DNA from 3 places in the Pseudoalteromonas sp. T1lg76 genome. Region 1 is predicted to be linked to each of the others. Evidence: predicted binding sites of a transcription regulator. Region 1 holds the regulator's gene; each other region holds the start of a gene.
The links. Region 1 encodes MetJ, which represses methionine synthesis genes. Its sites were predicted from a motif close to TAGACGTCTAGACGTCTA; they were not measured.
Positions count from the first base shown of each region.

Region 1 (10,424 bases):
TGGCGGCTTAGCTCTTTTTGCATATAGGCCAGGCTGGCATGGCTTAAACCCGCCTGCAGATATTGGCCCTTGATATCGATAAGCTCAAAGTGGTTATCGCTGCTGGTTTGGGCGCGCTGGGTTAATGACAGCAAGTGGTATTTGCCCTCAATTGCCCGGTGAAGGGTTTCCAACGCCGGTGTGGCACTGCCTAAAACCAGCGGAATATTATGTTGTTGGGCGCGATAGGCGCTCAGATCGCGGGCATGGTAACGCAGGCTGTCTTGTTGTTTGAATGAGGCGTCGTGCTCCTCATCGACTATGATCATGCCCAAGGATAAAAACGGCATAAAAATGGCCGAGCGAGTACCTATGACTATGGCGCAGCTGCCTTTTTGGCAAAAGCGCCAGGTTTGCAGGCGCTCGTTATCGGTCAGTGCCGAGTGCCAGAGCATAATCGGGGTGTGGGGGAAGCGGCGGCGAAAACGGTTAACCGTTTGCGGCGTCAGGCCGATTTCCGGCACCAGTACCAGCGCCTGCTTCCCCTGTTTTATCACTTCTTCCAGGCATTGCAGGTAGACTTCGGTTTTTCCGCTGCCGGTGACGCCCTCGAGTAAAAAGCTGGTAAAGCCCGAGCTTTGATTGATGGCGCTGCAGGCCACCGCCTGCTCGGCGTTAAGTCGTGGCTTGCTTGCTACCTTTATTTCATTGTCCCGCCAATGACTGGAAAATTCGATGCTTATCTCGGCCAGGTCTTTACTAACTAGGGCATCGATAGTGGCCTTGGTAAAGCCCAGGGCTTTTACCTCGGTTACCGGCGATTTACCGGACTGTGCTAACTGCGACATCAGCGACTGTTGTTTTTTCGCCCTTAAGGTGGGTAAGGCGCGGCCCTTTTCGGTAAGCTGAATATAGTTAATGCTGGTTTTATCTATGTCGTCGCCCTGGCGCAGCGCCTTAGGCAGAGCGGTAAAAATAGTCTCACCCAGGGGGTAGTGATAATAACGGGCGGTAAACTTCAGCAATTGTATATGAGTGGCGTCGATAATTGGGGCGCTATCAAGCACCCCAAGCACCGCCTTAACCTTGTTTTTGGGTAGGTCGGTACTGGCCTTACGAGTCAATACCAAGGCGGTCACCTGGCGGTTAGCAAAGGGCACAGAAACCCGCATGCCGGGCTCAAGGCTTGCCGCCAGCTTAGGGTCGACCAGGTAGTCAAAACTGCGGTGCAGAGGCACCTTGATTGCCACTTCCACATAGCATTCTTCCTGAGTTGGCAATAGGTCGGTTTGTAGGGCGCTTGGTAAAGACGACAAGGGTGAACTCACAGCATCAGACATGCTGTTAATGTACTAAATTCATGGCAAGGTGAATAGCGGCAATTAATGCTTGAACATTAAACAGGAGTTCAATAAAATACGCGGCCTTAAGGGTGCTGAGCGAATATTATTGGTCTTGGCACATTGAAACTAACGCGTATGGTGCCGAACTTCGGGTTTGGAGAGCGATACGGCCTATTTAGAGGTAATCCCCATGAAAGAAGGTATCCACCCTAAGTACGAAGCAATCAATGCAACGTGCTCTTGTGGCAACAAGTTCGAAACTCGTTCAACTTTGTGTAAAGACATTCACCTTGACGTATGTTCAGAGTGTCACCCTTTCTACACTGGTAAGCAGAAGATTCTTGACACAGGTGGTCGTGTTGACCGCTTCAATAAGCGTTTCGGTGCGCTTAGCAGCAAGAAGTAATTCATTGCTTATTAGAAAAAAGCACCCTAGGGTGCTTTTTTTGTGCCTCTTACTTTTTACGGCAGCTATCCAATACCAATTCTGTCTTCTACATAGAAAAATTCCAACGCCGTGAGCATGATATTTAGCCCGCTAGAAGTAAGTGAATTGGTATCCTATCCTGTTTGCTCTCTGATCGCTTGATTAACACAATTACTCTGGTCCATTCCCAGTATTGATATAAGCCATTTTGCATTTACTCTTTGTAAAGGTATTAATGAAAAGCGGCGATAATGCAGCTAAAAAGCATGAACATGCAGATTTGTGGGTAAATCCAGTTAAATCATTGCATTTTTTGTGTTTTTATTCGCTATCGTTATATAAATTGCATTTTTTATATCTTTAGTTATGATTAACGCAGTTTTTATTGCTTTTTTTGACCCAAAAAAGGCATGGGAATATCGCTCATGCTAGGGGAAATTAAAATAATTAACCGGGATAATGATGCTAAAACCGCTTAATTTCGCGTAACAGGATAGACCTGATATTACTTGGAATATAGCCGGAAAAGCAGTATTGTTGCCTGATACCTGATCTCTCACCAATATTTCTAGCAGGATACTTTTTCATGTCAGACTTTCGTCAACAAGCTCTTGATTATCACGCTTATCCCGTTCCAGGCAAAATCAGCGTTGAGCTGACTAAAAGTGCGGAAACGGTCAATGACCTAGCTTTGGCCTACAGCCCAGGTGTGGCTGAGCCGGTGCGCGAAATTGCCGCCGATGCCAACAATGCCTATAAATACACTGCGAAAGGCAATATGGTTGCGGTTATTTCTAACGGCACGGCAATTTTAGGCTTGGGTAATTTAGGTCCGTTGGCATCAAAACCTGTAATGGAAGGTAAAGCCTTATTGTTCAAGCGCTTTGCCGGCCTTGATTCAATCGATATCGAAGTTAAACACCGCACCACGGAAGATTTTATCAACACGGTTGAAAATATTGCCGATACCTTTGGCGGTATTAACCTTGAAGATATCAAGGCACCTGAGTGTTTTGAAATTGAAAAAGCGCTGATCGAGCGTTGTAATATACCTGTATTCCACGATGACCAGCATGGTACCGCCATTGTAACTGCGGCGGGCATGCTTAATGCTCTTGAGATTCAGGGTAAAGATATCAACGATGCCTTGATCGTTTGTTTAGGTGCTGGTGCAGCGGCTGTGGCCTGTATGGAGCTGTTGATTAAATGTGGTGCCCAGCGCGAGCACATCTATATGCTTGACCGTAAAGGTGTGATCCACACTCGTCGTGACGACCTGAACGAATATAAGCAAATGTTCGCAAACAACACGGATAAACGCACTCTGCAAGACGTGATCGCCGATGCCGATGTATTCGTGGGTGTATCTGGTCCAGATCTACTTTCTGCGGACGAGTTAAAGCTGATGGCCGACAAGCCAGTTGTATTTGCCTGTTCAAACCCAGATCCTGAAATTAAGCCAGAAGTGGCGCACGCTGCCCGTCAAGATTTGATCATGGCAACCGGTCGCTCTGATTATCCAAACCAGGTAAATAACGTTCTGTGCTTCCCGTTTATCTTCCGCGGCGCCCTGGATGTGCGCGCCACGGCTATTAACGATGAAATGAAGATTGCCGCTGTTGAAGCTATTCGTAGCATAGCTAAAGAGCCGGTACCACAAGAGGTATTGACCGCATCGGGTGTGACCGAGCTGGAGTTTGGCCCGCAGTACATTATTCCTAAGCCAATGGATCCGCGTTTATTGCCTCGCGTTGCTAAGGCGGTAGCCGAAGCCGCAGTGGCAACTGGTGTAGCGCAAATCGAGCTGCCAGAGAATTATATGAGCGATAAGTAATTTCCTTGTCGCCAAAAAAAAGCCCCAAGTTTTGCTTGGGGCTTTTTTTATGTGTTTGGAAAATCAATCATCACCGATCTCTGGGATCTCTAAGCCCATTTCAGCCATGATCTTACGCACTTCTTGCGGCACCTTCTCCGGATTATCCTTACGTAAGTCTTCATCGCCAGGCAGCGGTTGTCCGGTAAAAGCATGTAAAAATGCTTCGCAGAGCAATTCACTGTTGGTGGCATGACGCAGGTTGTTCACCTGGCGTCGAGTGCGTTCATCTGTTAATACTTTTAAAACGTTGAGCGGGATTGAAACGGTAATTTTTTTTACCTGTTGGGCTTTCTTACCGTGTTCCGCATAAGGGTGAATATACTCACCATTCCACTTGGCCATAATTTGCGTCTTGTTCTTTGGTCACTTAGGCATCAATAAGGGCGAAATTCTATCGTGTTGGAAAGGATAGTCAAATATTCCTCATATAGCTATTTAGACGTATAAATGTTTTGACTTCTATATTTGGATATTTTAACCTTTTGGACGTCTAAACATCCATTTCTGATTGGAGGCACTATGCCTAAGTTAAGTAAACAAACCATAGCGGTGCGCCACGGCATTGAAGCCGACCAACATCATGGTGCAGTTGTGCCCCCAATTTATTTATCCACTACCTATTCTTTTGCCGATTTTGATACCAAACGTCAGTACGACTATGGCCGCAGCGGTAATCCCAATCGCGATATTCTCGCAGAGGCTTTGGCCGAGCTTGAAGGCGGCGCCCGTGGCATCATTACCGCTACCGGCATGGCGGCGGTGCATCTGGTAACACAGTTGCTGACGCCCGAAGATACCCTTGTGATCCCCCATGATTGTTATGGCGGCAGCTACCGATTATTCACCTCCTTGGCCAAGCGCGGTTTATTAAAAGTGAAGGTGGTGGACTTCACCACTGCCGAGTGTTATCAGCAGCTTATCGATGCCAAACCTAAATTGGTATGGATTGAAACCCCCAGTAACCCAATATTGCGCCTGACCGATATTAAGGCCGTATGCGCGGCCGCAGCTCAAGTGGGTGCTTTGGTGGCAGCGGATAACACCTTCTTGTCACCTGCGCTGCAAAACCCATTGGCGCTGGGCTGCGATATCGTGGTGCATTCAACAACCAAGTATATCAACGGTCACTCGGATGTGGTTGGTGGCGCTGTGGTTTGTAAAACTCCTGAGCTTGGCGAAGAGCTGGCCTGGTGGGCCAATAATATTGGTATTACCGGTGCGCCTTTTGACAGTTACCTGATTCTGCGCGGGTTACGTACTCTGAAAGTGCGTTTGCGTCAGCATGAGGAAAACGCCCAGGCTATCGCCGAATACCTGCAGCAACACCCTGAGGTAGAAAAGGTTTACTATCCTGGTTTGGCAAGTCACCCACAGCACCAATTAGCTAAAGCGCAGCAAAGTGGTTTTGGCGGCATGGTGAGCTTTGATATCAAAGGCGAACTAAAAGACAGCGCCAAGTTCCTTACCTCAGTGCAGCAATTTACCCTGGCCGAGTCCTTGGGTGGTGTTGAAAGCCTAATTTGTCATCCGGCGACCATGACTCATGCGGGCATGGACAAGGAAGCACGCTTAGCGGCGGGCGTGGGTGACACCCTTATTCGTATTTCTGTGGGCATTGAAGATCAGCAAGATTTGATCGCCGACCTTGAACGTGCTTTTGCACAACTTCATCAGAGCTAGGCTGGAGCAGATAAAATGGCCAAGGTAGTACATAAATTTGGTGGCTCTAGCCTAAGCAGTGCGGCGCGTTATCATGCGGTTGCTAATATTGTTCTCGCTCATAGTCAGGTCGGTGACATAGTGGTGGTGTCTGCCGCCGGTAAAACCACGGACACCCTGGTTAAGCTCTGGCAGACATTCGAGCAGCAAGATCAGCATAGCGGTATGGATGTGATAAGCCTGTTGCGCAATCACCAGCAGGAGCTGATCCAGGAGCTGCTAAGTGGCGAACGCAAAGCTCAGGTGTTAACTCAGCTGGAACAAGAATTAACGCATGTATGGCTAGGATTTGAGCAAGGAAACTTGCAAGAGGCAGCGCTGCTGGCTCATGGTGAACTCTGGTCGGCGCGTTTGTTATCCAGCTATTTGCAGCAACTCGGCGTAGAGGCACAGGCGTTAGATGCACGGCAACTACTCTGTGCTCAACAAGGGCAGTTGTTGCATCGTGTGAATGAGCAACAATGTCAGCGCCTTATTGGTGCGGATAAGATTAATGTGATCACCGGCTTTATTGCCGCCGATCAACAAGGTCAGACGGTGACCTTGGGACGCAATGGCAGTGATTACAGTGCCACTTTATTTGCCCGTTATATGGATGTCGATGAGGTCTGTATCTGGACGGATACTCAAGGGGTGTTTAGCACCGACCCGAGAAAGGTTGCAAGCGCGCAGAAGTACCATAAAATCTGCCGCGCCCAAGCGCAATTATTGGCGGCTCTGGGTAACCCGGTTTTACATGCCAAGACCTTGTCTCCCCTGCATGGCACCAATATCAAACTGGCGGTGCGCAGCTCTTATGATAGCGATGCCCTAGGTACCGAAGTGGTGCGCGAGGGGGGGTGTAAGCATAAGTACTTTATTACCACCTTGGCGCAGCAAGACGTTATTAAGCTTGTTCACTTAGAGCAGGGTGAGCTGGAGCTGCTACGGCGTCAACTACAGATCAGCCTTATCGACTGTGATGTGAAAGGTGTGTGGCATCTGGTGGTACCGCAGCAGCACAGTGCCGAGTTATTGCATCACTTTGGTGAGCGTGCCCAATTGCTGGAGTCCAATGTTAACGGCTTCGCCCTGGTTGCACCGCAGCGAGAGCTGGAAAAATGCCAGCAGCAGGTAGAGCAGGGTTTGAGAGAGCTTAATCTAAATGGCCGTTTTACGCATGTGGGTGAAGGTTACTGCTTACAGTTAACCGATGAAGAAATCGGTGCCGATAGCTTGAGCTATTTACATCAGCGTTTGCTTGGCGCTCAGCGGCAGTTGGCCGTGGTGGTGGCCGGTTTGGGTAATGTTGGTGAGGTATTCGTGGCGCAATTTGCCCAGCAATTGGCGCGTTTACGTCAGCATATCGATGTCAGGGTGGTGGCCTTAGTGCGCAGTGAAACCCTGCTTTTTGACCCTTGCGGTCTAGATACCGAGCAATGGCAAACAGCCTGGGAGCAAGGTGCTCAGTCCTATACCAAGGATGAACTGTTATCGCGTCTGGCGCAGCTAGACTATGAACATAAGGTGGTGATCGATATCACCGCCAGTGAGGCCTTTAGTCAGCTTTATCCGCAATTTGCCAAGGCCGATTGCCATTTGATCAGCGCCAATAAATATGCCGGTACCGCTCCCTTTTCCTGGTATCAGAGTTTGAAGCAGGATCTGGCTCAGCGTAATTTGCAGTGGCGTTATAACACTAGCGTTGGCGCGGGATTACCTATTAACTTTGCCCTGGCTGATCTGCAAAATAGTGGCGACCGGGTGACCCGAGTACAGGGCGTTTTTTCCGGCACCTTGTCTTGGCTGTGCAGCCAATATGATGGCAGCGAGTCTTTTTCTCAGCTCTTGCTTAAGGCGCAGGAGCTTGGCTTTACCGAGCCGGATCCCCGTGAAGACTTATCAGGCCGCGATGTACAGCGTAAGCTATTGATACTCGCCCGTGAGCTGGGCTTAGAGCTGGAACTGGATGATATTGAGCTTAGCGCCTTAATGCCAACTCAGCTGGCCGCTGGCAGTTGGCAGGAGTGCCAGACTAACTTAGATGTGCTCGATGAATTTGTGGCGACGCGGGAGCAGCAAGCGGCAGCGGAGCAGAAGGTTCTGCGCTACAACGCCGATTTGCGTATTGAACAGGGGAAAGTCGAGGCCAAGGTAGGACTGGTGGCAGTGCCGACAAGCGATCCTTTGGCGGGTTTGCAGCCAGGTGACAATATCTTTGTCGTTAACAGCAACTGGTACCAGGATAATGCCTTGGTTATTCAAGGGCCGGGAGCGGGCAAGGAAGTGACCGCCGCGGGAGTACACTCAGATCTATATTGGCTTGCTAGTAAGTTAAGCTAACGCCAACTCAGGTTGAGAAATAAAAAAGCCAGCATTTGCTGGCTTTTTTATTTTTGGGTTAGAACAATTCATCTTCAGAGGGCAGGGGTTTATCGCCTGATGTTTGAGTTTCAAATAGCACGGGCGGAGCCTTTTCCGCGTAACGGGTCGGTGCCGTGCCTTTAATAAAGTACTCGAAGCGGCTGGTATGATCATTGTTATGGCTCAGCAGTCCGGTCTTCAAGTCGATACGTACCGACTCTAAGCCTTCAGGTGGCTCAATCGCCGCATAGGGCTGATCTTCCAGGGCCACACGCATAAAGTCGATCCAGCCCGGTTGTGAAGTCTTGGCGCCGGACTCGGCACCAAAAATCTGACCGCGGTCGAGATTATTGTTGTAGCTGGTTCGCCCTAATGGGTTACCCGGGTTATCGAAGCCAACCCAAATTGTGGTCATAACATTGGCATTGAAGCCGCTAAACCAGGTATCTACCGAGTTGTTGGTGGTACCGGTTTTACCTGATAAATCACGACGTTTTAAATCGGTGGCACGCCAACCCGTGCCGTTCCAGCCGGTGCCATGCTGCCAACTGCCGCCACCCCAAATGGCGCTATTCATGGCATCGGCAATCAAAAAGGCATTCTGCTCTGAGATCACCCGTGGCGCACAGCTAGGCATGGTTTGCTCTTGCTGTTGCTCTAGTTCATCGATTTGCGGGTCGATTGCTAATTGTGTATCTGTGTTGGTTTCCTCAGCGATCAATTTTTCAAGCTCAGCAAACTCGGCCAACACTTCATTTTTGCGTCTTTGTTCATTGCTACAGGCAAGCAAAGGCTGGGCCTGATAAAGCACTTCATCTTCGCTGGTGACTATGGAGCTAATAAAGTAGGGTTCCACCAAGTGACCGCCATTGGCGAAGGCGCTCATACCACGTGCTAATTCCAGCGGTGTTAACGAGGCGCTACCCAGGGCCAGGGTTTCATTGTGTGGAATATCTTCGTCCTTAAAGCCGAATTTAAGCAGGTGATCGGCTGTGGTGTCGACACCTACACCGCGGATCAGACGTACCGAAACCACGTTTTTAGATTGAGCCAGGGCGCGACGTACGCGAATTGGGCCTACATATTTTTCCGGGCTGTTTTTTGGACGCCAGGCAACCCCCTGACTTTTATCCCAATGGTTGATTGGCGCGTCATTGATTATGGTTGCCAGTGAATAGCCATGCTCCAGCGCCGCGGAATAAATAAAGGGTTTGATATTTGAACCGACCTGACGCTTAGCCTGTACGGCACGGTTGTACTGGCTTTGTTCAAAACTGTAGCCGCCAACTATGGCTTTGATGCGGCCATCTTTAGGGTCGATAGATACCAAGGCGCTGGACGCATCGGGAATTTGTGCCAGTAAAGGCTGGTCATTTTTATCGAAGCGATACCAAATTTGCGCCCCAGGGTTCAAGATATCGGCGGCGGTCTTGGGGGCAAAGCTCTGGCGTGACTGAGTGATATAGGTACGTGCCCATTTCAGACCTTCCCAATCTATGGTGAGGCGTTCACCGTCTTTGTTCAGTACCGTTATAGCCTGCTCTTCAACAGACACGACGACACCGGCATGAAGGTCGGCCTGTGTATTCACCCCTTTTAGGTATTGCACTAACTCTTGTTCGGCAACAGCTTCTTCACTGTCATTTTGCCACAGGTAAGCAACTGGGCCGCGATAACCGTGTCGCATATCATAGGCATAAAGGTTATCCCTTAACGCGGTTTGTGCCGCCGCCTGCATGGTCGATTCTACCGAGGTATATACCTTGATGCCGGAATTATAAGCCTGCTCGGTGCCGTACATGGCAACCAGCTCTGCACGGGCCATTTCGGAAATATAAGGCGCATAGAGTTCTATCTCGGCACCATGGAAGGTGGCAGTGATCGGAGCACTTGTTGCTTCCTGATATTCAGAAGTGCTGATATAACCTTCATCCAACATGCGTGAGAGCACCACATTACGGCGTGCTTTTGCTCGTTCTGGATTACGAATAGGGTTTAATGCCGAAGGTGCTTTAGGTAAACCTGCAATCATCGCCATTTGTGCTAGAGTTAATTCATCGAGCGACTTACCATAATAAACTTGGGCTGCCGCACCAATACCAAAAGCGCGGTTTCCTAATTCTATTTTATTAAGATAAAGCTCGAAAATTTCATCTTTGCTTAATAATTGTTCAATGTGAATGGCGATAAATATTTCTTTAACTTTTCGAATATATGCTTTTTCGCGAGTTAAAAAGAAGTTTCGAGCCAATTGCATTGTAATAGTACTGGCTCCCTGGCGCTTTTCGCCGGTGGATATTAGTACTAAAGCACTACGTACTATACCTATAGGGTCGATACCGTAGTGTTCATAAAAACGATTATCTTCGGTAGCCAGGAATGCTTTTAGGAGTGGTTCCGGGACGTCGTTGATTTTTACAGGGATTCGCCGCTTCTCACCAAACTGGTTGATCAGTTTGCCATCCCGCGTAAAAACTTGCATTGGTGTTTGTAACTTTACATCTTTTAATACCGCTACGCTGGGGATGTCAGGCTTCACGTAAAGGTATAAAGCAACCAGAGTAATACAGCCCAGGAGGCCACATATGCAAAGGATTTGTAAAAATTTTTTGAATATTTTCACGGATAATTCCCTATTTGGACTCCCAATTGAGCGCAGAGGTTGCTAGTATATCTTGATTAGAAAGTGAATAAAATTTTTTCATCAATAATTTATAAGTCTATTATAATTATAAAA
Region 1 covers NZ_PQCE01000018.1:41,969-52,392, reverse strand. Annotated here, with positions in the region: gene priA (primosomal protein N') at 1-1,319, opposite strand, end outside; gene rpmE (50S ribosomal protein L31) at 1,513-1,728, shown strand; gene C2M35_RS07555 (malic enzyme-like NAD(P)-binding protein) at 2,336-3,583, shown strand; gene metJ (met regulon transcriptional regulator MetJ) at 3,647-3,967, opposite strand; gene metB (cystathionine gamma-synthase) at 4,145-5,305, shown strand; gene metL (bifunctional aspartate kinase/homoserine dehydrogenase II) at 5,321-7,666, shown strand; gene C2M35_RS07535 (penicillin-binding protein 1A) at 7,725-10,310, opposite strand.

Region 2 (10,424 bases), on a different contig from region 1:
ATACACGCACTTGATTGACCCGCAAACCGGTATGCCGATTAAGCACGACCTGGTGTCTGTGACCGTGTTACACCCCAGTGCCATGACCGCCGACGGCCTGGCTACGGCGCTAACGGTAATGGGTACGGAGCGAGCTAAAGCCTATGCCGAGGCCAATAACCTACCCGTGTATTTGATCAGCAAAACATCGGAAGGCTTAAAAACCTATTCAAGTCCGGCGTTTAAGCCATATTTGTAGTCAGGTTAAAGCGGGCGTATAATAACGCCCGTGGCTGACTCAGCCGTTGATTGTCATTTTTAAGGGGCACAGACAATGCAGCTATTTCTTCTTACCTTTGGTCTGCTTTTGATTATTATCGCGGCGATGGCGGTAGGTGTTATCGTTCAACGCAAATCAATGGCCAGCAGCTGTGGTGGCCTGGGCTCTGTAGGCATAGAAAAAGCCTGTGACTGCGACGACCCGTGCGACAAGCGTAAAAAGCGCATGGCCAAAGAGCAAGCCTGGAAAGAGAATCAGATTCTTTAATGCCGATAAAAAAACCGCTTAAGTAAGCGGTTTTTTTGTGTCCGATGTTTAGCCAAGAATAATATGCGGCACAAAGCGCGAGGTGTCCTTGGTGATGGGGCCATTATCCTCACGAATAGTCAGGCCACAGCTTTTATGACCTACGACCCAGGAGCCTATCAAGGTGTGGTTGCCGGCAAATACGGGCAGAGGCGCTAAGGCCTGGGTAATAAAGCCCTCACCGCCGTAGCTGCCGCCTTGATGAACCCGGCCCTTGCTGGGGTGTACCCAGGTGATGTTTTCTCCCTCACGGCTAAATAAGGGTTTGCTGACATAGCCTCGTTCGAGCCCTTCGCCTTCTTCCCCGGCAAAATAGCTGGGTAGTAAATTGGGATGCCCGGGGAACATTTGCCAAAGCAGCGGTAAAATAGCCTTATTCGAGAGCACTGCCTTCCACGGCGGCTCCACAAACAGGGTATCCGTGCTTAACAGCTGTGGCGCGAATTCATCAAAAAACAGCTCTTCCCAGGGGTAAAGTTTAAATAACTGGGAGATTGGCGTGTCATCAAGGTCGGTAAGCTGGCCCTTGGCGTCTATGCCTATGTCCTCAATGGCCATTCTTATGGTCGGCATACCCCCCTGATAGGCGCAGTCTTGCAAATAGGCGACCGTGCCCTTGTCTTCCAGCGAATCGCGGCTGTGAACAAGGTGGATGGCATCCTGGTTGCTGAAGTGGTTAAAGCGGCTGATCAAGGCTTCTTGTATGCTGTTGAATTGATCGGCACGCCTTGGCAGTACGCCCCTGTCTACCTGTTGCTCCAGCCATAGCCATTGGAAAAAACCCGCCTCGTAGATGGAGGTGGGGGTGTCGGCATTGTATTCCAGCAGTTTAGCCGGGCCTGTGCCCTGATAACTAAAGTCCATGCGCCCATACAGGCTGGGCTCTTTGTTATGCCAACTGGTGGCGACAAAATCCCAAAAGCGCTCGGGCAGGGCAAACTTCTTTAGCCAGTATTCGTCCCGAACCACCTTATCGACCAATTCCAGGCACATCTGCTCGAGCTCGTTGGTCGGGTCTTCCAGGTCGTTTTCAATTTGCTTCAGGGTAAATTGATAATAGGCGCTCTCGTCCCAATACTTTTCGCCATCTATATTGCAGAACTCGAAGCCGAAGTAATCGGCCTGAGCGGCCAAGTCTGACCGCTCAGTGATGGGTTGGCGAAACATCTAACTACCAAAGCTGCTGCGAGATGCGGCGCGACGACCAAAACCACCGCGTGAACTGGTGACGGTTTTAGGCTTGCTTGAGTAGTGGATTTGCGATTTCTTCACCATGGTGGTGCCGCGGTTATTCACCGAGCCGATATAGCCATTGTTGGCATTACGGAAACTGAAAAAGTCATCTCGGGAGCGATACAGGGGCTTGGCGCCCGAGTAGTAGCTACCGCCCAGATAGGCGTACTTTTTACGCTTTTTCTTTTTCATCAGGTCGAGGCCTTCATCGACCGCCTCGGCCACCGCGGCTATCATAAAGCCGGCCATAATGGGGCGCCAGATACTGCCTTCCTGTTCGCACTGGTCAAAGCCAAAGTCATTTTCACACAGGCCTTCGTTGACATACTTAGGCGCTTCCATGGCGTGGTTGGCCAGGGCTTCCTGGTACTGCGCCTGGCACACGTCCTGCTCGACACCAAAGCTCATACAGTCTTCGGTATCGTTAAAGAGCAGAGCCGACTCGTCCGGATCGCCACAACCGCTAAGCCCTGCGGTGGCACCCAGCATCAGGGTCAGTTTTAATTTACTCGTCCTTTTCATAATCACCGCTCCTTAGTAGGTAATACAAGCGGCGTTAAGAATTCCGGTCGCCAGCGAGGCGATACCTAAAAAGGCTCCGGCGCTCATATGGCCGTTGGCAATTTTTTCAGACAATTTAGGCATATACAGGCGTACTAAGAAAAAGGTAATAAGCTGCATAACACCGGCAATGACACCCCAGATGGCGAAGTCAATAATGGATACCGAGTTCACCGCGGCACTGGCAACCGGCAGGGTAAAGCCAATAAAGGCACCGCTAAAGGCGGTTGCGGCGGCGGCATTGTTTTCCTTCATCAAAGTCCACTCACAGTGGGGGGTGACTAGGGTGTATAAAAACAAAAATGCCAAAACCAACAGGTAGCCAAGGCCAAAATACATCAAAAAGGGAATAAACCCTTGCATGGATTCCATGATCATAATTGCTGCTCTCACTGAGTCTATTTTATTGTTGTTCCACCGAGGCCGGCTGTACCAGCTCTCGGTGCAATAGCTTATCATCCCCGACATTAAGTTCAATAAGACGTTTTAAATGCGTGGCGCTATCTAAGTCAATGAGGATGCAGCGTAAACCAATATGCGGCTGTTCGATATCGGTGTCGGCTAGGGTAAAGCTCAGTTGCAGTTCTGCCCCTAGGCTGGGGTGGAAGTTCTCTGGGTGGCTGATCAGGGCACCTGTAAGTGAGAGGTCGAGTAACTGGCTGGGGTAGAGATGTTGATGGTCGGTGACTAGAGTGGGGCGTTGAAACAGTACCCGGGTAAAGTGGCGACGCTCGTGCATAAACACTCCTAAAAAGCAGGGTATTTAGTCAGTGTAGTTGGCGACGGGCAATTTTGTCTATGAACAGGGGATACAAAAAAGCCCCATTGCTGGGGCTTTTGCAATTGGTTAATTAACCAATTTTCTTATATTTAATACGCTTAGGTTGTGCGGCATCGGCGCCCAGCGTTTTCTTCAACCAGGCTTCGTACTCTGTGTAGTTACCATCGAAGAAGTTGATCTGACCTTCGTCACGGTAATCCAGAATATGCGTAGCGATACGGTCAAGGAACCAACGATCGTGCGAAATAACCATCACACAGCCCGGGAATTCTAGAATCGCATTCTCCAAGGCGCGCAGAGTTTCTACGTCCAGGTCGTTGGTAGGCTCATCCAGTAGCAAGACGTTGCCGCCCGCTTTAAGCAGCTTGGCAAGGTGTAAACGGTTACGCTCACCACCTGATAGGTCTTTTACAAACTTCTGCTGGTCATTGCCTTTAAAGTTAAAGCGACCCACGTAGGCACGGCTTGGGAATTCGAAGTTACCCACTTTTAGCACGTCCTGACCGTCAGCGATTTCTTCAAATACGGTTTTGCTATCGTCCATATTGCCACGGAACTGATCCACTGTGGCCAGCTCTACGGTTTCACCAATAGTGATTTCACCGCTATCCGGCTGCTCATCGCCGCTTAGCATCTTAAACAGGGTTGATTTACCGGCACCGTTAGCACCGATAATGCCGACGATGGCACCCTTAGGCACGGTGAATTCCAGGTTGTCGATCAACTGACGATCGCCAAAGCTCTTGTTCAGACCTTTAACCTCGATTACCTGATCGCCCAGGCGTGGACCCGGTGGAATAAACAGTTCATTGGTTTCGTTACGCTTTTGGTAATCGCTTTGCTGTAGCTCGGCGAACTGGGCCATACGCGCTTTAGACTTGGCTTGGCGACCTTTAGGGTTTGAACGCACCCACTCAAGCTCTTGGGCAATTGATTTCTGGCGTGCTTTTTCCGCTTTTTGCTCTTGCTTCAAACGGGCATCTTTTTGCTCTAGCCAAGATGAGTAGTTGCCTTCCCATGGAATACCTTCACCACGGTCAAGCTCAAGGATCCAACCGGCAACGTTATCAAGGAAGTAACGGTCGTGGGTTACCGCCACTACTGTGCCTTCGTAATCGTGCAGGAAGCGCTCCAACCAAGCCACAGATTCTGCATCCAGGTGGTTGGTCGGTTCGTCGAGAATAAGCATGTCTGGCTTTTCAAGTAGCAAACGACAAATCGCCACACGGCGTCGCTCACCACCGGAAAGATGTTCAACTTTTGCATCCCATGCAGGTAGACGAAGGGCATCGGCGGCACGCTCTAGAGCGTTGTCCAGGTTATGACCGTCATGTGCCTGGATAATGGCTTCAAGTTCGCCTTGCTCTTTGGCTAGGGCATCAAAGTCCGCATCTTCCATGGCGTATTCGGCATATACTTCATCAAGGCGGGTCAGGGCGTTTTTAACTTCGCTTACCGCTTCTTCAACCACTTCACGCACGGTTTTGCTTTCATCAAGTACCGGCTCCTGTGGCAGGTAACCAATTTTCACGCCCGGTTGAGGGTGAGCCTCACCTTCAAAATCTTTATCAACGCCGGCCATGATACGTAACAGGCTAGATTTACCCGAGCCGTTTAGACCAAGTACACCAATTTTTGCGCCAGGGAAAAAGTGCAGAGAAATGTCTTTTAGGATGGTGCGCTTAGGCGGCACAACCTTAGACACTCGACTCATCGAGAAAATAAACTTATCAGGTAAAACCATGAAAGGAACCTTTGCAATATGACTAAAATTATCAGCCGCTATTGTAGAGTCTCTAGGGTAAAAGCGTCAACGAAAGGCCACGTTTTTAGCCGCTTAATTTGCCAGTAGAATGCCGACGCCGGCTAGAGCTAAAACGCCGCCGAGGATCATGTTTGCGCTCACCGGCTCACGTTTAAAAAAGCCGAAGGTCATCACCATCAACGGGGCGGTGGCAAAGAGGGTTTGCGCTATGGCCGGGTCGGTGTATTTTACCGACGCTAACTGCAGCCACAGGCCGATAAAGGTGCCGAAGAATACCGCCACCAACAACCAATGCTTCTTATCTATGCCTTTTAAGCGGATTGCCTGATACAGGTCCGAGTGTTTGATCAGCGCCACCACCAAAGCCACGGTGAGGGTGCCCGATACCAGACGTATCATCGCCGCCCACAAACTACTCATTGACTCTAGGTTCATTGCTCCTTTTGACATCACCATGCCGGTGGCCTGGCACAGTGCCGCCAGCAGCGCCAAGGATACGCCGATTACATAATGACGCTTATCCAGGCTTGGTAAGGCATGCTGTGGCCGAATGGCAATCACCACCCCGACCGTGGTGACGATAATACCGACCCAGGCCAGTGTGGACAGGTAGTGTCCCAGCAACAGGATATTAAGTATGCCTGCCAAGGCGGGGGCAAGTGACTCTATGATCAGGGTACGCGCCGGACCAATATTGCGCAGGGCGCCAAAGTAGGCGCTGTCACCGATGGCAATGCCAATAATACCACCGGCGATAAGCCAACCCCAGGCGGCTACTTGCTGCGGGATGTTAGAGTCTGCGGTGATAACAATGGCTGCGACCATCATCAGTGACGCCAGCAAGCCCTTGCTGACATTGAGCTGTAAGGGCGAAAGGTGATGGCTAAAGGTTTTGTAGAGCAGGGTTGAAAACGCCCAGACAATGGCGGCACAGATTGCTGCTAATTCTCCTAATCCCACCTTGGGTCCCTTATACTTAATTCGACGCGCGGCATTATGGCAAGGGAGAGCCGCGCTGTAAAATTTATATGGACGTCTAAACATCTAGAGGTTGATATTTCCAGTGGGAGGGTCATAATAGCCCTTCTAATATTAGCATTGGAGTTCACTATGCCTATTACGGTTCAGGATGCGTTGCCAGCGATTTCGCAATTGCGCCAAGAAAATGTCTTTGTGATGCCGAAAAGTCGTGCCAGCACGCAGGAGATCAGGCCCATGCGTTTGGCCATATTGAACCTGATGCCGAATAAGGTGGAAACGGAAGTGCAGTTTATTCGCTTGCTGGCCAACACCCCCTTGCAGGTCAACGTGGACTTACTGCGTCTTGATACCCATAGATCCAGCGCCAACTCCGAGCAGCACTTGGACATGTTTTATCGCTATTTCAGCGATGTGAAAGACACTAACTATGATGCGGTGATCATCACAGGCGCGCCGCTGGCCCATCTTGAATATGATGAGGTAGGCTATTGGCAGGAATTACAGGAGTTTTTCGACTGGGCCGAGCATCATGTCACCTCGACCCTGTTTAGCTGTTGGGCCGCTCATGCCGGTTTGTATCATCACTATGGTTTGAAACGTGAACTCCAGGCCAACAAACTATGCGGTGTGTTTGAACACCAGTGTTATTTCGACCACGGCGCGCTCACCCGCGGTTTTGACGACCGTTTCTTGGTGCCACACTCGCGCTACGGTCATATCGATATCAATAAAATTGCCGCGCGCGAAGATCTTGTGGTGCTTGCCGGTTCAGAGGAAGTGGGTGCCTACTTACTTAAAAACCAAAGCGGCTCGCAGGTGTACCTGACCGGGCACCCGGAATACGACGCCGATACCTTGCAAAAAGAGTATCAACGCGATGTCGACAAGGGCCTGGATGTGGATAAACCGAAAAACTATTTTCCCGAGGATAACCCGGCCTTAAAACCGTCGAAAACCTGGCAAAGCCATGCCTTCTTGTTATTTTCCAATTGGCTAAACTACTACGTGTATCAAACCACGCCCTATGATATTAATCTGGTGAGCCAGGATGTAAGGACAGATAATTATGCCGAATAAACGTCACGCCCTCGAAGCGGCCCTCAAACAGCGTATTTTAATTCTCGATGGCGCCATGGGCACCATGATCCAAAAACATAAGTTTGAGGAAAACGACTATCGCGGCGAGCGCTTTAAAGACTGGCATGTGCTGGTGAAGGGCAACAACGATTTGTTAAGCCTGACGCAACCCGAGGTGATCGCGCAAATCCATCGCGAATACCTTGAAGCTGGTGCGGATATTATAGAAACCAACACCTTTAACGCCACCACCATTTCCATGGAAGACTACGACATGGCAAGCCTTAGCCGCGAGATTAATTTCGAGTCGGCGCGCTTAGCCCGCAAGGTGGCCGATGAATTTACCGCCAAGGAGCCAAATAAACCGCGCTACGTGGCCGGTGTGCTTGGGCCCACGTCCAAGACCTGCTCTATCTCGCCGGACGTGAACGACCCGGGTTATCGTAATATCACCTTCGATAAACTGGTTGAGGCCTATATCGAGTCGACTTTGGCGCTGATGGAAGGCGGTGCCGACCTGATCTTGATCGAAACCATTTTTGATACCCTCAATGCCAAGGCCGCGGCCTTTGCGGTGGAAGAGGCCTTCGAGCAGGCCGGCACCAGTTTGCCTGTGATGATCTCCGGCACCATTACCGATGCCTCGGGCCGCACCCTGTCGGGACAAACCACAGAGGCTTTCTATAACTCCATTCGTCATATTAAGCCGCTTTCCATCGGCCTTAATTGCGCCTTAGGCCCGGATCTGCTGCGCCAGTACGTGGAGGAGCTATCCACCGTATGTGAAACCTTTACCTCGGTGCACCCCAATGCCGGTTTGCCCAACGAGTTCGGTGAGTACGACCTGGAAGCCGAAGAAATGGCCGAGGAGATCATCGACTGGGGCGAGCAGGGCTTTATCAATATCGTTGGTGGCTGCTGTGGTACCACGCCCGAGCATATTAAAGCCTTTAGCGACGGCTTAAAGAACACCGCACCACGAGCGCTCCCCGAGCTGCCGGTGCGCATGCGTCTCAGCGGCCTTGAAGCCTGTAACTTGAATTAAGGGGCTATCAACTATGACCAATACAGCCATTTTTACCAATGTCGGTGAGCGTACCAATGTCACCGGCTCGGCGCGTTTTAAGCGCCTGATCATGGAAGAAGACTATGAAACCGCCCTGGATGTGGCCCGCGAACAAGTAGAAAGCGGCGCCCAGGTGATCGATATCAACATGGACGAAGCCATGTTGGACTCCAAGGCGGCGATGGTGAAGTTTCTTAATCTGATCGCCTCGGAGCCGGATATCTCCAAGGTGCCGATCATGGTCGACTCCTCCAAGTGGGAGGTGATTGAAGCGGGCCTTAAGTGTATTCAAGGCAAGGCAATTGTGAACTCCATTTCCCTTAAAGAAGGGGAAGAGCCGTTCCGTCACCAGGCAAAAATCCTGAAGCGCTTTGGCGCCGCCGTGGTGGTCATGGCCTTTGATGAAACCGGCCAGGCGGAAACCGCAGACCGTAAGTTTGCAATCTGTGAGCGCTCCTACCGTATTTTGGTAGACGAGCTCGGCTTCCCGCCGGAAGACATTATTTTCGACCCCAATATTTTCGCCGTGGCCACGGGCATCGAAGAGCACGATAACTACGCCGTTGAATTTATAGAGGGCACCCGCCGCATCAAAGAAAACCTGCCGTACTGTAAGGTGTCCGGCGGGGTGTCGAATGTGTCCTTCTCATTCCGTGGTAATAATCCGGTGCGCGAAGCCATTCACTCGGTATTCCTGTATCACGCCATCCAAGCGGGCATGGACATGGGCATAGTTAATGCCGGCCAGCTGGCGGTGTATGACGATATTCCCGAAGAGCTACGCAATGCGGTTGAGGATGTGATCCTTAATAAAGACCCGGGGGCGGGCGAGCGCTTGGTTGAGCTGGCGCCTAAATACTCGGGCATGGCTCAGGCCGAGAAGGTGGAAGACCTGGAATGGCGCTCCTGGCCGGTGGAAAAACGCCTGGAGCACGCCCTGGTGAAGGGCATCACCGATTACATTGAAGAAGACACAGAGGCCTGTCGCCAGCAGTTTGCCAAGCCCATTGAGGTTATCGAAGGGCCGCTGATGGATGGCATGAATGTGGTCGGTGACCTCTTTGGTGCCGGTAAGATGTTCTTGCCTCAGGTGGTGAAATCGGCGCGGGTTATGAAGCGCGCAGTGGCCTACCTCGACCCCTATATTGAAGCCGAAAAGGAAGAAGGGCAGACCAACGGTAAAATTATTATGGCCACGGTAAAGGGCGATGTGCACGACATAGGCAAAAACATCGTCGGCGTGGTGCTGCAATGTAATAACTATGAGGTGATAGACCTGGGCGTGATGGTGCCGGCGGAGAAAATTCTGCAAACCGCCATCGATGAAAACGCCGATATCATAGGTTTATCCGGCCTTATTACCCCATCCCTTGACGAGATGGTGCATGTGGCCAAGGAAATGACCCGTCGCGGCTTTGAGATACCGCTGCTGATTGGCGGTGCCACCACCTCCAAGGCGCACACGGCGGTGAAAATTGAGCCCCAATACGACAAGGGTGTGATCTATGTGAATAATGCCAGCCGCGCCGTGGGCGTGGCCTCCAGCCTGTTGAGTAAAACCGCCAAGGCGGACTTTGTGGCTAAAACCAAGGTCGAGTACGAAAAGGTGCGTGAGCAACAGGCGCGTAAGAAACCGCGCTCCAAGCCCATTGGTTTACAGCAGGCACGGGCCAACCATGCCAAGCTGGACTGGCAAAACTATGTGCCACCGGTTCCCAGTAAGCTGGGCGTGCAGGAGTTCCACGATGTGGCCATAGACACCTTGCGTCATTATATCGACTGGACCCCGTTTTTTATGACCTGGTCGCTGGCGGGCAAGTATCCACGCATTCTCAATGACGAGGTGGTGGGTGAGCAGGCGCAGTCGCTGTTTGCCGATGCCAATGCCATGCTCGATAAGTTTGCCCGTGAGCGCAGTATACAGCCCAAGGGGGTGATAGGTTTGTTCCCGGCCAACCGCGTCGGCGACGACATCGAAATTTACGCCGATGAAACCCGCTCTCAGGTGTTGTTGCGTTCGTGTCAGTTGCGTCAGCAAACCGAGAAAAAGGGCTTTGCCAACTACTGCTTAGCAGATTATGTGGCGCCCAAGGGCACGCCGGATTACTTTGGTGCCTTTGCCGTCACCGGCGGCTTGGAAGAAGACGCGCTGGCCGATGCCTTTGATGCCCAAGGTGATGACTACAATAAGATCATGGTCAAGGCCGTGGCCGACCGTCTCGCCGAAGCCTTTGCCGAGTATCTGCATGAGCAGGTGCGTAAGGTACATTGGGGCTACGCCACGGATGAAGCGCTCAGTAATGATGAGCTAATTCGCGAAAATTATCAGGGTATTCGCCCGGCGCCTGGTTATCCGGCCTGCCCGGAGCATACGGAGAAGTCGAAGATCTGGGAC
Region 2 covers NZ_PQCE01000006.1:44,828-55,251, reverse strand. Annotated here, with positions in the region: gene C2M35_RS02275 (FAD:protein FMN transferase) at 1-238, shown strand, start outside; gene nqrM ((Na+)-NQR maturation NqrM) at 314-526, shown strand; gene C2M35_RS02265 (glutathionylspermidine synthase family protein) at 575-1,732, opposite strand; gene C2M35_RS02260 (DUF1190 domain-containing protein) at 1,733-2,320, opposite strand; gene C2M35_RS02255 (DUF350 domain-containing protein) at 2,333-2,737, opposite strand; gene C2M35_RS02250 (PilZ domain-containing protein) at 2,763-3,098, opposite strand; gene ettA (energy-dependent translational throttle protein EttA) at 3,211-4,884, opposite strand; gene C2M35_RS02240 (DMT family transporter) at 4,978-5,865, opposite strand; gene C2M35_RS02235 (homoserine O-succinyltransferase) at 6,016-6,963, shown strand; gene C2M35_RS02230 (homocysteine S-methyltransferase family protein) at 6,953-8,008, shown strand; gene metH (methionine synthase) at 8,022-10,424, shown strand, end outside.
Region 2: a site for MetJ is predicted at 5,935-5,952, ahead of C2M35_RS02235 (homoserine O-succinyltransferase). Genes of this name have one in related genera too.

Region 3 (10,424 bases), on a different contig from region 1:
AAGAGCCTGGCGCTGACCCTGGATGCAGCCCTGGATCTTGATGGCCAGGTAGAAGCCGAACTCACCACATCGGTAGCTGTGCTTAACAGCCCGCAGTTGAAGGCGCGTACCCTGACGCAGCAATATCAAATCGGTGCTAATGCGCTCGGTAATGGCGAGCGACAGGCTAAGGTGGAGGTGCAAAGTCAGGTAGCGGATCTTGAGGTTAAAGGTGTGCGTGTAAGCGGCCTGAAGCTCGATAGCAATTTAGCCATCGGCCGAGTTATCGGGGGTACTCACCTTGCTTCTTGGCAAGGAGTTGAGGCGCTACTTAAACATAATTGGAGCGACAACGCCCATGCCTTGAATCTGGTTGTTAATGACACCGAACTGAGCTCTTTTATGCCCTTGGTACAGCAGCTTGAGCCCGAACTGGTGTTCGGCGGCGGCACCATGTCATTGCACCTTGAGGGTGATGCGCTGCTAGAGCGCTTTGACTGGCAAATGGATATTAATAACGCCGAGATTTTGTATCAGAATTACCTGGCTCAGTCTCTTAACATGGCCCCCACAGGCAGTGTGAATTCAGGCGCACTTCAGCTCGAAACGACTAAGTTTACCCTAAGTGAAGTGCGTGCCGGTCCGATACTTAAAGAGGTATCTGGTGAGCTGGGGATGGATAAGGATCTCTATGTCAGCCAGGTGCAGGGCAAGCTCTTCGATGGCCGTTTTGCCTTGGATAAACTCTATTTAACTGGGCTGGAAAAGGAACGCAAACCGGCCCTGCTGCGCCTTGATGGGATCCGTGCCGAAAATGTTTTGGCCCTGGAGCCACAGCAGGGCATTAGTGTGAAAGGGTTGTTGGCCGCAGAGTTGCCGCTGCGTTTTAACGAGCAGGGGGTGAGCATAGAAAATGGCCGTATCTATTCCCAGGCCGCGGGCAAGCTGACCATAGATAACAACGCCGCCTTTAATGCGGTCAAGGAGCAGCAGCAACAGTTAGGGCCCATGTTGGCCATGTTGGAAAACTTGGATATTAACAGTATTAATGCCGATGTTGATTTAACCCATGATGGTTGGTTAACTATGGCGATGCAACTAAAGGGAGAAAATCCCGAGCATCAACAAGAAGTTAATTTTAACTATAATCATCAGGAAAATATCTATACCCTATTCAGAGCGCTGCGCTTAAGTGACGAAATCACCAAAAGAGTAGAGCGAGAGTATCAAGCGAAGGAGTAAAGCAATGAGTACGCGAATGCTGGTGGCCTTGGTCGGCGCGTTAACCTTAATGGGCTGTACCCATAAGGTCGAGGTGGAAAGTAAAGAGCCGATCACCATCAACCTAAATGTTAAAGTGGATCATGAAATCCGCGTTAAAGTAGACAAAGAGCTCGATGAGCTTTTCGGTGACGACAGCGAGCTATTTTAGGAGGCGAATATGAAACTAGTTAAATGGACCATGTTACTCAGTGCGACCATGTTGGCCTTTAGTGCTTGGGCGCTAACCTTAGATCAGGCTAAAGATCAGGGCATAGTCGGTGAAACCAGTACTGGTTACCTGGAGTTGGTGCACACCTCTGCCGAGGCGCAGCAGTTGATCACCGAGATCAATGCTAAGCGAAAGGCCAAATACCTGGCCATGGCCAAGAAAAACGGCATTAGCCTAAGTCAGGTTGAAGCTCTGGCCGGTGCTAAAGCCATTGAAAAGACTGCCGCCGGACACATGGTTAAGGTCGATGGCCAGTGGCGTAAAAAGTAACAACCAAGCACCTATAAAAAATAAAAAATAAAAAAACAGCGCTATGCAGAACATGGCGCTGTTTTTTTATGGGCAAAAGAAGGTTACCAATTCACTTAAATAGCTAATCATTCTAGCGGGCTAAATATCATGCTAACTGTGTTGGAATTTTTCTATGTAGAATAACTACATAAGAAAAATCCCGCCTTGTTATCATATCATTTATCCAGCGCTATCTCTGATCACATACTTAACAGAATTGGTATGATGGGTAAATCGCTAATGTTAGCTTACGGCTTAAGCGATAAGGCGCTCGGCCAGGCTCAGCTCCATGGTCGCTTTAAGCAAACGGTAAAGATTAATCGACGCATCGATCTCTTCTTTACGGTTGGTTAAAGACTCAATATTCAAGCCTAAAGGCACGCCTAAATGGGCACAGCTGCGCAGAATTAAATCCAGGTTCTCGCGGCAAATCCGCACCGATTCACTTAAGGTGTTGTCTGCATCGAGCATGCGCCACTTGGTCGCTTCGGGCACGGAAATGCCTAACCACTCCATAAAGTCCAAGGTGGTTTCACCGCCGCAGGGCGTAAAGGTCAGAATAATACGTTGCGGTGTCAGCCCTTGCTGGCGACAACTGCGGGCATAACTGGTGATCAAATCTATGGTCGCTTGCGCATTGTAGACAGCTTGCGAGATAAAGAACTTACAACCTTGCTCCGTCTTCGTCAGCAGACGCTCGTGTTCATTACCCTTGCTGGCATGGCGCTCGGCTATGGTTACACCACCTAAAAAGAAATCATGGTCGTGTGCATCAATATGGGTATAAGCATCATTTAGGCTTAGTTTAACTTCACCGGTTGAGGATGGGCTGCCGACCAACACCAGGTTATTAAGTTTATATTCCTGATAGGTGGTATCTAACCACTGATTAAACTCACCGGCGCTGCGCTGGGCAACGCTCTTATAAGTGATCACATCGAGTTGCGACAAGCGACGTAGTAAGCCACTGTAATGACGTGGGTCTATGGTTTCTTTAAACGGGAAAGGGCGAGGTACATTGGTGCGACTGCTTTCATCCTGAATGTCATAAACGATAACACCGTCGTACTCGATTTCATGCAAGCGACCCAATAGCTTCTCGGCAATGGCTTGCAGCTTACCATCGTCCGTACCTGTCTTCGGTGGTGTAGTGCCGATAAGGTATACCCCTTGGCGGGGGTCTTCAATTTTCTCTTGCAGTGTTAGCGCCATGATCCTCATTCCCATATGCGGTTAATGGAATTACTATAACAGCCATTTAGACGTCTAAACAGCCTTTTTCTGGTGAAACTTACTCATGAATGTTGAATTTCATTCATGTTGCCTTGTAGGTCGGCCTTCCAGGCCGACAAATATGCACCATTCTCACCTTGTCGGCGCACAGCACTGACCTACAAATGACTTTCTCAACTGCGGTCTCCAAATTAAGATCTTGTCGCGTTGGCGACGGCAACCAAAGAGGGAGTTCATAACCATCGTGCATATAATTCGTCCATGAAGCTGGGTTCCTGTCGGCATCCCTGCCTCCACCTCCGAGCGCTGCGAAGCGGGGCTTCGGTCACTCATCGCCCCTTTGACACATTTGTTTACAGCAAAATGAGCCGTCGGTTACGCGCATTGGGTGAATTTATTGCATAATGGATTGGATCAAAAATCAGATAACAATCAGACTTAAAGGATAGGAAGATGAAACTATCGGTTATTGCCTCGGGCATTGCCCTGGCGCTTGCGCTAGGCGGATGTCAAAGCACGCAGACAACGCAAACAAGTACCGCTGCGGCAACGGCGCAACAGAACAATAAAGTATTTGCCCAGGACTATGTATTAGAAGAGCTAGACAATGGTCTGCGGGTGATGGTGGTAAAAACCGATTATCCCGATGTGGTGTCGCTGCAGATCCCAGTTTCTGTAGGCTCACGTAACGAGGTAGAAGAAGGCAAAACAGGTTTTGCTCACTTCTTCGAGCACATGATGTTTAAGGGCTCGGAAAAATTCCCGGAAGATGTCTACGCCGATATCATGAAAAACTCAGGTGTTGATAACCGCGCTTACACCACCAATGATTACACCAATTACCACCTTAATTTCTCTAAGCAGCATTTAGACAAGGTGCTGGAAATCAAGGCCGATGTCTTTCAAAACCTCAGGTACAGCGAAGAGCAGTTCCGCACCGAGGCGCTGACGGTTAAGGGCGAATACCTTAAGAACAATGCCAGCCCAATTCGCAAACTGTTGGCGGCGGTGCGCAAAGAAGCCTTCGATAAGCACACCTATGAGCACACCACCATGGGCTTCTTTGAAGATATCGAAGCCATGCCGGATCAAAGTGAATACGGCCAAACCTTCTTTAAGCGTTTCTACAAGCCAGAGTATGTGTCTCTAGTTATCGTCGGCGATGTTGACCCTAAAGAAACCATTGCCATGGTGAAAAAGCACTGGGGTAACTGGCAGCGTGGCGACTATCAGGCCGATATTCCGGTGGAGCCAAAGCAAGCAGCACCGCGTTATGTACATGAGCAGTATGAGGGCTTACCGGGTCACTGGCTGTTGGTTTCTTACAAGGGCACCGTGTGGAACCCCAATACCAAGGACCGCGCCGCATTGGATCTGCTGTCACAGCTTTACTTCTCTGAAAACTCAGAGCTATACCAACAGCTGGTGGTAGAAAAGCAGATTGCTTCGCAAATGTTTACCTACAACCCGGAAACCAAAGATCCGGGCTTATTGCATGTATTCGTTAAGGTGGATGACGAAGAGAACCTGGCAGTGGTGCGTGATGCCATTAATCAAACCTATGCCCAGGCGCGCACAGAGCTGGTAGATGAAGGCAAGTTGGCGGCATTGAAATCAAATGCTAAATACAGCTTTATTAACAGCCTGGACTCATCGCAGGCGATCGCATCAACGCTTGCCAGCTATATGCACTTCGAGCGCGACCCTGAGGTGATCAACGCCCTGTATCAAAGTGCCGACAGTGTCAGTGCTGAAGATATTCGTGCCATTGCTAATCAGTACTTCACCGACAACAACCGCACTACGGTCACCATGTCGGCCAAGGATGCAGTCGCAGGTTTTGACGCCGAAGTGCAGCTTGATACCTTGGTAGCTGATATCAACAATAAGCCGACAGAGCAGCTATTTACCGTGCTGGATAAAACCAACAGCTCGCCACTGGTTGACGTAAACTGGTTATTCTACACCGGCGCTGCGGCCGACCCTGAAGGTAAAAAGGGTGTGGCGGCCTTAACTGCGGCCATGCTGGCCAAGGGCGGCAGCCAGTCGATGAGCTACAAGGAAATTCAAAAAGCTCTTTACCCAATTGCCGGCAGCTTTGCTTATCAAATCGATAAGGAAATGATCTCACTGCATGGTCGCATCCACAAGGATAACGCCGAGCAGTGGTATGAGCTGGTCAGCGACCAACTGCTAGACCCGGGCTTTCGTGAAGACGACTTCGCTCGTTTAAAGAAAGAGCTGATCGACGGCATTGAGTCGGGCCTTAAAGCTTCTAACGATGAAGAGCTAGGTAAAGAAGTACTCTACGCCGAGCTGTATCAGGGCCACCCTTATGGCGCCTACAACTACGGTGACTTGTCTGACTTAGAAGCCTTGACCCTGGATGATGTTAAAGCTTTCTACGCGAAGAACTTCACTCAGCGTAATCTGCATCTGGGCCTTATTGGTGCCGTGCCTGAAAAGGTGAAAGCGCAGATGATGAGTGACCTGCAGGGGTTGCCAGCCGGTGATCAAGCCCGCCTAGATATCCCGGATGCGCCTGCACTGATCGGCCATCATGCCACCATTATTGAAAAGAGTGCTAAGTCGACCGCCGTGTCTTTTGGTTTCCCAATTGAGACTACGCGTTCAAGCAAAGACTGGACGGCGCTGTGGTTGGTTCGTTCCTTCCTGGGTGAGCACCGTAACTCAAATGCCAAGCTGTATGAGCGTATTCGCCAGGTGCGTGGTATGAACTATGGTGACTACGCCTACATCGAGTACTTCCCGCGCGGCATGTTCCAAACCAAGCCGGATGCTAACCTGGGTCGCTCCGAGCAGATCTTCCAGGTCTGGTTGCGTCCGCTGCGCTCAAATAACGATGCCCACTTTGCTACCCGTACCGCACTGCGCGAGCTGGATAAGCTGATCAGCCAGGGTATGAGCGAGGCAGACTTTAACGCTACCCGTAACTTCCTGACTAACTTTTTGCCGCAGTTGGTGGCAAGCCAAAACCGTCAGCTAGGTTACGCCTTAGACAGCCAGTTCTATGGCACTGATAACTTCGCCGACTATGTGCGCTCACAGCTGGAAACACTCACTGTGGCGGATGTAAACCGCGTTATTCGCGGGAACCTGCAAACAGATAATATTCATTATGTGTTTGTCAGTGGTGATGGTGAAGATATGAAGGCGCGTTTAGCGAACGAGCAGGTTTCACCGCTTAAATACAACACCGAAAAACCAGCGGAACTAGTGGCCGAAGATAAGCAAATCGAAAGCTACAAGCTGGCTATTCCAAGCAAAAACATCAAGGTTGTGCCTTTGGAAGAAGTGTTTAAGTAAGTAGAACCGAGACAATAAAAAGCCGCTCAATCGAGCGGCTTTTTTAATGGGTTATTTCTTTTTTGCCTTGGACTTGGCTTTTTTGCGTTTGGCCTTCATCTTTTCCGGATCTTTTTTCTTCTTCGGCGGCAGCTTGGCTTCTTTGTGCTGCGGCTCCAGGCCTTTGATCTTACGACGCTTTAGCACCTGATCCGTGTAGCGTTCGATTTTACCTAACATGGCCACTTCATGGGCTTCAACCAAGGAGATGGCGGTGCCTTTTTTACCGGCGCGGGCGGTACGGCCAATGCGGTGTACATAGACATCGGCGCTGCGTGGCATATCGAAGTTGAACACATGGCTGATGTCGTTAACATCAATACCACGGGCGGCAACATCTGTGGCAATCAAGATCTTGGTGCGACCGCTGTGGAAGCTGGCCATGGCCGCCATACGTTTATCCTGTGGCATTTCACCGCGCAACCAGGTGGTCTTGATATCATGAGTGAATAACTCGCCAACCAGCTTTTCCAGGCGCTCACGGGTTTTCACAAAGACAATGGCTTTTTCAACACTCTCTTGCTGTAGCAAGTTCACCAAGAGCTTGAGTTTATGGTCGTAATCATCGGCCAGGTGCACCCATTGCAAAATCTTACCGCGCTCAGAACGTGAAGGCGATGCCTCCAGTTGTGCCGGCTCGTTTAAGATGCGCTCGGAGAACTTGGCGACGCTGTCACCTTCAAGGGTGGCAGAGAAAAGCATACATTGACGGCGGTTTTTCGCTTCTTCACAAATGCGCAGCATTTCCTTACGAAAACCCATGTCCAGCATGCGGTCCGCTTCGTCCAAAATCAGCAGCTCTACATCTTCGGCGTGGAAGTTTTCTGTGTCCAGATATTCCATCAGGCGCCCCGGTGTGGCGATCAGGATATCGTTATTCTTTTCAAAGATCTCTTTATGCGTGCCGTAGTTGATACCGCCGGTAACCACACCGATTTTTAAATGTGTGTCTGCCGCCAGCTTTTCGCATTGCTCATGTACCTGGTAGGCCAGCTCACGGGTTGGGGTCATGATCAAGACGCGGGCGAAACCTGGGTTACGACGCGGATGGTCCAACAGGTACTGAATGGCGGGGATCAAAAACGCCGCGGTTTTGCCGGTGCCGGTCGGGGCGCAGGCAAGGACATCACGGCCTTCCAGCGCTTCTGGAATAGCCAGTTGCTGAATGCTGGTGGGCTTAGTAAAACCTAGGCTGTCAATGGCGTTGAGTAGCGCGGTATCAAGATCAAAATCGGCAAATTGCATAAAGGAGTCAAAATGATGGACAATTAAGGCAATTATACGTGGCACATGCTCAAACACAAAGGTCTAAAGTGGCAGGTTTTCAGTTTAAACAGTTTTCTATCGCGCAATGCAGCACCGCCATGAAGGTTTCCACCGACGGTATTATGCTCGGAGCCTGGGCGGAGCTGGGCTCGGCGCAGCAAATATTGGATGTAGGCACGGGCACCGGATTGCTGGCATTAATGTGTAAGCAGCGTGCGCCCCACTCTGATGTGCGAGCCCTGGATATAGAGCCGGATGCCTGCGCCCAGGCAAGGAGTAATGTGGCGGCAAGTCCCTGGCCGGAGATAGAAATAACGCAGGGCGATGCGCAGCATTTTGACAGTGAGCGCAAGTTTGATTTGCTGATCAGTAATCCGCCTTATTTTGATAATGCCTTAAAGGCACAAGACGATAAGCGTAATTTGGCGCGTCATACCGACAGTCTGCCGTTTTCGGCGCTGATAGACCTATGGCAAAGGGTAGGCCATGTAAACACTGAGTTGGCGGTGATTCTTCCTCGTGAGCAAGGACAACAGCTAGTACAGTTAGCCGAGCAGGCGGGCGGGCATTTACGGCGCCTGTGCGAAGTAAAAAGCACCGAGCGCAAAGAAGTCAGTCGTTGGCTAATGCAATTTAGCTGGCAAGCGGGGGAGAGTGAAAAGCAGCAGCTGGTGATCCACGCAGGCGACGATTACAGTGAGGACTATCGCCACCTGTGCCGTGAATTTTATTTACGCTTCTAAAGTTTACAAAGCCTAAGTAGCTTACAGCTCGGCGTATTCGGTCATGATCTGCTCCACCCAGGTGGCAATGCGATCATCGCTTTTTTCGTACTGGCTGTCTTCATCCAGGGCCAGACCGACAAAGTGTGAGCCATCTTCTGTCAGCGCCTTAGAGGCTTCAAACTCATATTCATCGCTGTTGGGCCAGTAACCGATAAATTGCACCCCTTGTGGCGCGATTTCATCATGGAGCATGCCCAGCGCATCCTGGAACCACTGGCCATAGCCTTGTTGGTCCCCCATACCGAGCAGGGCTACCACCTTGCCCGCCAGGTTTACATCCTTGATATCATCCCAGTGCGACTCCCAGTCTTCCTGAATTTCGCCGAAGTCCCAGGTGGAAATACCAAAAATGACAAAATCATAATTTTCGGCTGTTTTCAGCGGTTCATCTTTAATATTAAAGAGATCAACAACGTCTGCACCGATAATATCGCGGACTTTTTCCGCCGCTATTTCTGTGTAGCAGGTGGTCGAACCGTAAAATAAACCAATCTTCATTGTTTTCACATCGCTTGTCATTGATAGGGCGAAGTCTAACGTATCGTGCCCCGAGTATCTATCTGATATGATGCAATTAACCTAAATCTGCATGGCCATTGATGTGAGTAAGCAGCCGCCAAACCCGGATAACCTAGAGCATATTGAGCAATTTTTGGATGCCTTGTTTCTTGAAAGCGGCGCCAGCGACAACACCTTGTCCGCCTATCGCACCGATTTAAAAAAATTCAGCGACTTTATCGCCCCCCAAGCCTTGCTTGATGTAGATACGCAAGAGGTGGAGCAATATCTGGCCTATCGGGTTGATCTCGGCTTAAGCCCGCGCAGTACGGCGCGCAGTATCAGTGCCTTAAAACGCTTTTATCAACATCAGATCACCGACAAGCGTTTGACGCGCTCGCCTTTGGAAACCATTAGCCGCCCTAAGGCCATGCAATCCTTACCAAAAACCCTGAGCGAGGAAGATGTGGAGGCGCTACTGGCAGCCCCCGATTGCGAGGATGCCATGGGCCTGCGCGACAGAGCCATGTTAGAGTTGCTTTATGCCACAGGACTGCGTGTCAGCGAACTGATCGGTCTGAGATTAGAGCATGTAAACCAGAATCAGGCGGTGGTCTTTGTAAAGGGCAAGGGCGGTAAAGAGCGCCTAGTGCCCATGGGCGAAGAAGCGCTCGATTGGCTGGCGCGCTATTTGAAATTTTCCCGCCCGGCATTGATAAAACATGCCACGGATTTTGTCTTTGTCTCCAAGCGCGGTATCGGTATGACAAGGCAAACCTTTTGGCATCGCATTAAACACTATGCTATGTTGGCGAACATTAAATCAGATCTGTCGCCGCACACCCTGCGTCATGCCTTTGCAACTCACTTGCTTAATCATGGTGCCGACCTGCGAGTAGTGCAGATGATGCTGGGTCACAGCGATTTGTCGACCACACAGATATATACGCATGTGGCCAACGAACGACTAAAATTAGTGCATCAAACTCATCACCCTCGGGCTTAGGTCACGGGCTTAGCTAGTTGGCTTAGGTTGAGGGCATAACGCGTAGGGCGTGAATTTTATCGCTGATTCACGGTCTAGGTAGTATGACTAGAAGTTTTTAGAGACATATATTATGAAAAAAGTATTTATCGCACTGGCCCTGGCCGGTGTTAGTGCGGCAACCAGCGTCAGTGTTTCGGCGGCGCAATCGGTGGCTGAAGGTAACAGTGCAGTGAAAGCCCAGTTTGCACAATTGGGTCTGAACGCCAAGAAAGTAAATACCACGCCTCTGGACGGTGTGGTTGAAGTGATCACCAACCGCGGCGTATTTTATGCCAGTGACGACGGCCGTTACTTGTTGCAGGGCACCCTGATTGATGTCAAAAACAAAGAAAACCTGACCGAGGCGGCGCTAAGCGGTGTGCGTCTTGAAGGGGTGGAGCAATATAAAGATTCGATGATCGTCTACAAGGCCGACAAAGAAAAAGGCAAGATCACCGTATTTACCGATATCACCTGTGGTTACTGC
Region 3 covers NZ_PQCE01000005.1:210,084-220,507, reverse strand. Annotated here, with positions in the region: gene C2M35_RS02040 (YdbH domain-containing protein) at 1-1,221, shown strand, start outside; gene C2M35_RS02035 (YnbE family lipoprotein) at 1,226-1,411, shown strand; gene C2M35_RS02030 (YdbL family protein) at 1,421-1,741, shown strand; gene C2M35_RS02025 (methylenetetrahydrofolate reductase) at 2,018-2,974, opposite strand; gene C2M35_RS02020 (M16 family metallopeptidase) at 3,449-6,322, shown strand; gene srmB (ATP-dependent RNA helicase SrmB) at 6,374-7,606, opposite strand; gene C2M35_RS02010 (tRNA1(Val) (adenine(37)-N6)-methyltransferase) at 7,645-8,370, shown strand; gene fldB (flavodoxin FldB) at 8,392-8,910, opposite strand; gene xerD (site-specific tyrosine recombinase XerD) at 9,002-9,916, shown strand; gene dsbC (bifunctional protein-disulfide isomerase/oxidoreductase DsbC) at 10,029-10,424, shown strand, end outside.
Region 3: a site for MetJ is predicted at 3,022-3,039, ahead of C2M35_RS02025 (methylenetetrahydrofolate reductase). Genes of this name have one in related genera too.